DNA from 2 places in the Chryseobacterium sp. D764 genome. Region 1 is predicted to be linked to the other one. Evidence: riboswitches for the same ligand, from Rfam matches in the RefSeq annotation. Region 1 holds a riboswitch; the other holds the start of a gene.

Region 1 (4,429 bases):
GATCTTCCCATCTGAATTCAAATCTGGCTTTACTTAATGCATTGTCCCTGTACTGAGCTCCCGGATGACCTTTTGCAAGGTCTGCTGCATGAGCTGCCAGTTTATACGTAATCACCCCAACTTTTACATCTTCTTTATTTGGAAGTCCTAAATGTTCCTTCGGCGTTACATAACAAAGCATCGCACATCCAAACCATCCTATCATCGCTGCCCCGATTCCGGAAGTAATATGATCATAACCCGGCGCAATATCAGTAGTCAAAGGGCCTAAGGTATAGAACGGAGCTTCATGGCATTCTTCCAGCTGCTTTTCCATATTTTCTTTGATCATGTGCATCGGAACATGGCCAGGTCCTTCAATCATTACCTGTACGTTGTGTTTCCATGCAATTTTTGTCAGTTCACCTAAAGTTTCCAGTTCGGCAAACTGAGCTGCATCATTGGCATCTGCAATAGATCCCGGGCGAAGACCATCTCCAAGAGAGAAAGCAACGTCGTACTTCTTCATGATCTCACAGATCTCCTCAAAATGAGTGTATAAGAAGCTTTCTTTATGATGGAATAAACACCATTTCGCCATAATAGAACCACCTCTGGAAACAATTCCGGTTACTCTTTTTGCTGTTAAATGAATATATCTCAACAAAACACCTGCATGAATCGTGAAGTAGGAAACTCCCTGTTCTGCCTGTTCAATCAGAGTGTCTCTGAAAATTTCCCATGTCAGATCTTCCGGAACGCCTTTTACTTTTTCCAGTGCCTGATAGATAGGAACTGTACCAATGGGAACCGGACTGTTTCTGATGATCCATTCTCTTGTTTCGTGAATATTTTTCCCGGTTGAAAGATCCATAATGGTATCTGCTCCCCATCGGCAGGCCCATACCGCTTTTTCCACTTCTTCTTCGATACTGGATGAAACGGCACTGTTTCCGATATTGGCATTAATCTTCACCAGAAAGTTTCTTCCGATAATCATCGGTTCACTTTCCGGATGGTTAATATTATTTGGAATAATAGCTCTTCCGGCAGCAATTTCGTCTCTTACAAACTCCGGAGTGATCTTACTTTTCGGAGTATTTGCTCCAAAGCTGTGTCCGGGATGTTGAAAAGCCATTTCTTTTGATACGGAATCAAGCTGTTCTATCCTTTGATTTTCTCTGATCGCCACATATTCCATTTCCGGAGTGATGATTCCTTGTTTTGCATAGTAAAGCTGGGTCAATTCTTTTCCCTCTTGTGCTACCTTAGGTTTATGATCATAGGAAAACCTTAGTTCATCAAGACGCGGATCTGCCAGACGGACTTTTCCGTATTCAGACGTAATTCCGTCCAGAATATTCACATCATTTCTGTCCAGAATCCATTGTTCTCTGATTCTTGGAAGTCCTTTCTGAATGTCAATAACCGCATTTTCATCGGTATAAGGCCCTGAAGTATCGTAGATCGTTACCGGAGCATTATGTTCAAAGCCGCCATTGGTCAATTTGGTTGGGCTAAGCTGTATTTCACGCATTGCTACATTGATAGGGTGTACTGTTCCTTCAATATAGATTTTCTTTGAGTTCGGAAATGGCGAACATGTAATGGAGTGAGCCATAAATATTGGTATTAAATATGAGAATTAACCGCCCTGAGTGGCAGTAATGATTAAAACTGAATCGTTGTTATTAAGGATGGTTTCCGCCCAGGCCGACAGGGGAATAATACGATTGTTGAGGGCTACAGCGATGCCTTTTTTCTTTCCGGGCAGCTCAATAGCCAGTAATGCTTCCAGGTTTGCAGGAAGTACATCAAATGTTTTTCGGGTGTGGTTGATTATAAGTTCCATTCCTAATAATTTTAAATATACTTTAGGAATGGCCATTATTGTACAATAGAATGTACAGCAAAAGTCATCTACTTTTCCCTACGCTGGTATGATCCAGATCAGGTTCAAAGGGTAAAGTCTCAGTCTGTTGGTAACAGACACCCCTAAAGTTTGGGACGAAGTTAGACATTTTTTTAGAATGGGCAAAATCTTAAATGAACTCAAAGAAAAAGTCCACCTCAAAATTGAGACGGACTTTTATATTTTTTCTTTGATTGCTTTAGATCCCTTGCTATTCTTCACAAGCTCTCCAGATCGCATCATTCTGCGGAACGGGAGCTATGATTTCAATATTTTCCTTTGTAACAGGATGAATAAACTCCAGCTTTCTTGCGTGAAGATTAATTCCTCCATCCGGGTTAGAACGTGGTGCTCCATATTTCAGGTCTCCTTTAATCGGAATCCCTGTTTTAGACAACTGAGCCCTGATCTGGTGATGTCTTCCGGTTTCAAGGTCTATTTCCAACAACAAATAATTGTCTAATGTTTTGATAACATTATAAGTCAGAATCGCTTCTTTTGCCCCTTCGGTAGCTTTCGGAAAAACAATGGCTTTATTATTTTTTTCGTTTTTCTTTAAATAATGTACCAGCCTTTGACTTTGCGGGATCATTTCTTTTCCTACAACCGCCCAATATGTTTTTTTCACCTCACGATTTTTTACCATCTGTGTAAGGCGTGAAAGCGCTTTGGAAGTTTTTGCATAGATCACCAGCCCTGAAGTTGGGCGGTCTATACGATGAACCAAGCCGAGAAAAACATTTCCCGGCTTAGCATCTCTTATTTTTATAAAATTCTTGATAGATTCTAATAGTGATTCATCTCCGGTTTTATCACCCTGTACAAGCTGACCCACCTTTTTATTAATCACCAGAAGATGGTTGTCTTCATATATAATCTGCTCCTTCATGCTTCTTCTCTCTATCTTCTTCTATTGGATAAAGACAGGATAATTCCCGCCAGAAGACCTACTGTTTTAACGGCTGAAAGCTTTGAACCTTCCGGTATGAATGCTCCTAATACACAGATGGCAGCAGCAGCATACATTGCATAGACAAAGTTCCTATTGGTAAGCAGCGGAGCCTGAATAAAGAAACTCGCACCTATCAAAACATAAAAAACCTTTCTTGAAAGTAAATGGTTGATTTCCGGAGAAAATAAATTAAACCATCCTACAGCAAGGCAAACCAGTGCTGCAATAGATAATATCCCCTGAATAGATTGTTGATTCTGCATGGATTAATAGCTTTCGTTTTCGTTTGGAAATTCTACATTCTTCACATCTTTTACATACTGAGAAACAGCTCCTGTAATTTCTGTGTAAAGATCAAGATACCTTCTTAAGAATTTCGGACTGAAACCTTTGTTCATTCCTACCATATCATGATATACCAAAACCTGTCCGTCACAATCTGCTCCGGCACCGATTCCGATAGTAGGAATAGAAATGCTTTCAGTAACTTTCTTTGCTAATTCAGCAGGAATTTTCTCCAATACAACAGAAAAACAACCTAATTCTTCTAAAAGCTGCGCATCAGCAATCAGTTTTTCAGCTTCTGCCTCTTCTTTAGCTCTTACTTTATACGTTCCGAATTTATAAATAGACTGTGGTGTTAATCCCAAATGTCCCATTACCGGAATTCCGGCGTTGATAATTTTTTTGATTGATTTGGAAATTTCCTTTCCGCCTTCAATTTTCACGGCATGCGCTCCACCTTCCTTCATCATTCTTACCGCAGATTCCAATGCTTTTTCAGGATTACTCTGATAAGTTCCGAAAGGTAAATCTGCTACCACCAAAGCTCTGTCGGTTCCTCTTACCACACTTTGAGCATGATAGATCATTTGATCCAGCGTAATAGGCAATGTGGTTTCAAAACCAGCCATTACATTCGCCGCAGAGTCTCCAATTAAAATAGCATCTACTCCACCTGCATCTACCATCTTTGCTGTGGTAAAATCATAGGCTGTAAGCATTGTTATTTTTTCCTTGTCGAATTTCATTTTACGCAAGGTTTCAGTCGTAACTTTTTTAATTTCAGAGTGAACAGACATAATTTATCTATTTTTAAAAGTTAAAAAGTCGGCCTTCAGCCGACTTAAGTTTTTGTATGATTTATAAAACTACGTGACCGAGTTTCATGAGTTTATCGTGATTTAAGATCTTAATATTTCTTCCGTCTACTTCAATCAGACTATCCTGTTTGAATTCTGAGATCAGACGGATGGCACTTTCTGTAGCAGTACCGATGATATTGGCAATTTCTTCTCTCGTCAATGAGATCTTGATGAACCCTTCAGGATCTACTCCCAGCTTCTGTTCCAAAAGCAGCAGTATTTCAGCCAATCTTTCTCTTACCGTTTTCTGGGCAAGGAAGGTAATGGTATTTGAAGATTCTCCTAATTCGTATGAGATTTTTTGAAGCATTACGAAAGACAGCTGTGGATCTACTTCCAGAAGATACATGAAAATATCTGCTGGTAAGAAAACACATTCAATATCTGTCATTGCTTCTGCTTTGGCCTGGAAATTCTCCCCGCAAAGCAAAGAACGATAGC
Region 2 (4,429 bases), 2.3 Mb from region 1:
GGTTGCTATTGGGTTAAAGTTAAAATTGATTTTATTTAAGATAATTATATACAATTTTACATTAATCCTGCTATCTTATTATGATGACTCTGTCATTCTGAATGTAACGCAGTGAAATGAAGAATCCAGGCTGTATATGAGATTCTTCCTTCGTCAGAAATCGAAGATTCGACGTAATCAATGACAATTTTACACCCGTTTAGAAAGAGATTTGAAGTGAAGTTTGTTATCAATATAAACGAAAGTTAAAAGAAAAAACTCAAGTTGGCTCTCAGAAACTTCAGTACCTTATTAACATGCTTCTCAACAGCTGTTTTGGAAATATCATTTTCCTGAGCGATGGTAAAAAGACTGAGATTCTGGATTTTATTTTGGATGAAAAATTCACGGCTCTTTTCGGGAACCTGCTCCAGAAGATTTTCTATTTTTTTAAGTTGATCTTCCTGCTGTAGCTGCTTTTCGATTTCAGCACTTTCTTCATCCTGATTTTCCGGAGAGTTTTCAAGAGGAACGAAGATCATTTTTCTTTTACGGTAGAAATTGGAGATTTCCTGTTTGGCAGATTTAAAAATAAGTGCTTCAATTTCTGAAGGTGAGTTGGTTTTGGATAAGTACTTCCAGACATGCATAAAAATATCCTGAACAATTTCTTCAATATCTTCTTCTTCCGAAAGGTATTTGGCCACAAAAAAATACACCCTGTGCTTGTAACCGGAATATATTTCTTTAAAATGATCCATCCTTTAATACGTCTTTGAACTCAAAACTGATGGTACAAAAGTATCTAAAAGCTATGGTAATCACATTAAATTTATATTAAGTTTAAATTCTCAGCAATAACTATTCTCCGGATTTTCACAGAAATATTTTCCGCCTATTTTTCAGAAAGAAAAGTTTAAATCATCCGCTGAAGGCCTGAAATTGGAATGCATTGCTGCCGTAAAATAATCACAGAATACCTGATAAACTGCAGAATTGGTATCTGTTGCCCTGATTCCCAGCTGTATATAAACAGTAAGGATCTGATGGGATAATTGCTTGGTTAATTCTGTTCCATAAGTATGAATCTCATTCTGTTGATCATCAGAAATCTCTTTGTGATCGCTGAGTATATTTTCTATGTCTCTGGCAATACTTAATACTTTTCTTAAATGCTTTTCAACAGACTCTGCAAAACTTTTGAAACTGATCTCAGAACGAATAAGTTCTGCTTCTTCAATAAAATGAGAAGCCATTCCCAGATAATTCACCAAAAGTGTCAAATCTGCAAAAACCCGAAACGGAATGCTGTCCAGAATATCATCCGTGAAAAAATGATCGTAAACAAAACTGTAATCTTCGCTTACTATAAGATTTTTAAGGGTAAAGGAATAGGTCCCGCTGGCTTTCATTCCCATAGATCTCCAGTTGGGGATAATTTCAGCCTGCTCTTTAAGAACTATGAATGAGCGGATGATTTCATTTCCATTGTTATCAATTATTGGTTTACCGTTTTCTGTAATCCTGGCATTCAGCGTAAAATGGGTCAGATGGGGAGCTCCGGTTGCGAAATTCCATAATCCATTGATGATATAGGTATTATCATTTTGCTTTTCCGCAGTTCCGCCAACCATTCCGCTTCCTCCAAAACAAATGTTAGAATTGGTAAACAGTAATTCAGCAATTTCAGGTTTTATATTTCTGGAAAAGTAATTGGCTCCGGCACACAATGTCAGCATCCAGCCAAAGCTTCCATCGGTTTCGGCCCAGCCAAATAATGCTTTAAGTCCTTCTTCAAAACGATAACCCAAGCCACCATATTTTTTCGGTACCCAGATCTTAAGCCATCCTTCTTCATGTATATGTTGGATCACCTTATCAGAAACTATAGAAGCACCCTGAAGGTCTTGTCTGATGTCTTTAGTACTCAGCATTCGCTTTGGTTTTAATAATTTTTTGCCATTCGATATATCCTGAGATCGCCACTAAAAATAAGAATGACGTTAAAACAGCATACAGATATAATTCTTTATGAATCATTAAAGGGATTGAAATGATATTGCTGACATTGAGGATCACCCAATTTTCAATTTTCCGTCTTGCCATCAGCCACATCCCTGCCCAGGCAAAAGCACTTACCAGAGAATCCCAAACCGGGACATCCGAATCGGTAAAATGCGTCAGAAAAGACCAGAATAAGATAAAGGTTCCCAAAACAATTCCTCCGGTAATCCATTTTTCGGTAGTTGAGGTAACAGAAATTTCCATTTCAGATTTTTGTTTCCCGAATTTCCAATACATCCATCCGTAGATGCTCATGACCAGATAATAAAGATTTAAGGTAAACTCAGCATAAAGCTTGGAAGTAAGCATCACATACAGCGTAAGCAGAATACCTGCAATTCCGAAAAGATAATTATTGACATTGTTTTTACGGGCCAGTAAGACCTGAATGACTGAAAATAAGACTCCAAACCATTCCGGTAAGGTAATTTGTTTTAAAATGTCCTGCATCATATTAATTGTTAGAAATCAAATGATGAGATGATAAGTAAGCAATCCCTACGCCGGCATTATCCGGATCAGGTGTGGAAATATATTCCTGGGTATCATCTCAGCCAGCGTTATCTGTAGCACCCCATTGTTGGGCAAAGGTGCAGCTTTTTTACGGAAAAATAAAATGCATCCTGCTTTTTATTGGGATTACGAATATTTTTTATATTTGTCAGATACACTATAGAAACGATAACCATGAACTTCTTCAAAAAATTTTTTTCAAAAAATCCAGATACAACTGGTCAGCAGCAGTCTGAAAGTCCAGGAATAGACGGAATATATACAGATGAATATTTCAGGAACAGATATACTGAAGATGAGCTTTTGTCAGAGGATGTTCTGGTTGACGGTTCATTCAGAATGTTAAGCAGCTTTTTTATCGATAATAAAGTAACACTGGCTATAGAGAACCCTGTCTACCACCCTAACAATATAGACAAGGCCGTTACTACAGAACCAGGATTTTATCAGTATTGTAAATCATTTGATCAGGAAGACAAACAGATTGGACTGATGCTAACGATAGCATTTTCATACTATATGATCCATGAATTTGGATTTAAACTGTACAGAGATAAAACTCCGGAATTTCCTTTACGATTCATGACCTTAAAATATGACAATAACGGAGGTGTTATTTCTTTATATCCTTTCGAATATTCATTGAAAGTCTTAAACGGAGAAGCTTTATTCAGCGATCTTCTGGAAAGAATTAAAAGTAATCTAGGAAATCTCCCAAGCGCGGAGGATTTACTAACTAATTTTAAGCAGAACCTGTCTCAGGAATAAATTAACCTCATTCTTCATGAACTAGCCGGAATGTAAGATTTATACGTTCTTTCATAGAAGTTACAGATTTAGCGATCCGGTGTTCCCAGTTTTCCTGCAGATCTCCTTTCATAATCAGTAATGAGCCATGAGGAAGAGGCAGGCTGTATTTACTCTGATGATGATCTTTTTTCCGGAAATCAAAATTTCTGGTTTGTCCTAAACTTAAAGAAGCAATTACCGGGCGTTTTCCATATCTGCTTTCCTTATCACGATGCCAGGCAACAGAATCATTCTGATTTCTGTAGAGATTAAGCAATACGGAATTGAATTTATATTTAAACTCTTTTTCTATCCTTTGTTTTAAAGAAAACAGCTCAGGAGTCCAGAGATTATTCTCCACTTCAACATCTCCCAATGGGTAAGCCGTTTTCTGATCACCATACCAAGCTGTTAGGCGTGGTGTCAAAACCGTTTTATCATACATTTTCTGGGTCCGTTGTTTCCAGGGAGCTGTTTCAAGCAGATGATCTTTAAGGTTATCAGCTTCTTCCTGATTCAGGAAATGTTCTCTGTATTCCAGAAGGTCTTTTGGAAATTCATATAAATCTTCTGAGTCGAATAAACTGAGTTGGGTCATTTTTTCACATTTTTAAAATAGTAGAAAATCTTATGTTATCTGACGAAATAAAACTGATACAAATAATATCTACAAAAATATTAAAAATGATACAAATCAAATCAAAAATAATTGAAATCATTCAGTAAAAGACAGGCAATGATGAAGTTTATAGGAATCGCATAATTATTTTATTCATTTAAATACATTTCCAGTTTATAATAATTCACTTTTATAACAAATTGTAAATTAAATATCTGAAATAATTAATACACTCAAAAAAATGAATAATAATGCATTATAAGCACACAGTAGGAAGTCACTTCGTGAAGATTTAATACTTAATTCAAAAATAATTATCCATCTTTGCAGCCTTAAATTCAAAAACGCTAGTTTATTTCATGAGCATTATTTTTAAAAAGCGACTAATTATAGCGCTTGTATTACCTACGGCCGCCCTTTATTACGGGCAAAGTACGAAGGATTCTTTAGAGAAATCAAAATCTA

The links. Region 1 has a riboswitch for thiamine pyrophosphate ahead of thiS (sulfur carrier protein ThiS). Riboswitches for the same ligand answer to the same signal wherever they lie in the genome.
Region 2: it holds a riboswitch for thiamine pyrophosphate, as region 1 does, so the genes downstream of both, pnuC (nicotinamide riboside transporter PnuC) here and thiS (sulfur carrier protein ThiS) in region 1, are expected to answer to the same signal.

The regions. Positions count from the first base shown of each region.
Region 1 covers NZ_CP079219.1:2,960,493-2,964,921, forward strand. Annotated here, with positions in the region: gene thiC (phosphomethylpyrimidine synthase ThiC) at 1-1,600, opposite strand, end outside; gene thiS (sulfur carrier protein ThiS) at 1,625-1,831, opposite strand; TPP riboswitch at 1,890-1,986, opposite strand; gene KYG33_RS13400 (RluA family pseudouridine synthase) at 2,103-2,780, opposite strand; gene KYG33_RS13405 (hypothetical protein) at 2,792-3,106, opposite strand; gene panB (3-methyl-2-oxobutanoate hydroxymethyltransferase) at 3,110-3,925, opposite strand; gene KYG33_RS13415 (Crp/Fnr family transcriptional regulator) at 3,987-4,429, opposite strand, start outside.
Region 2 covers NZ_CP079219.1:670,568-674,996, reverse strand. Annotated here, with positions in the region: gene KYG33_RS02910 (RNA polymerase sigma factor) at 246-740, opposite strand; gene KYG33_RS02905 (hypothetical protein) at 882-1,913, opposite strand; gene pnuC (nicotinamide riboside transporter PnuC) at 1,900-2,496, opposite strand; TPP riboswitch at 2,522-2,630, opposite strand; gene KYG33_RS02895 (hypothetical protein) at 2,731-3,324, shown strand; gene KYG33_RS02890 (alpha-ketoglutarate-dependent dioxygenase AlkB family protein) at 3,332-3,943, opposite strand; gene KYG33_RS02885 (TonB-dependent receptor) at 4,324-4,429, shown strand, end outside.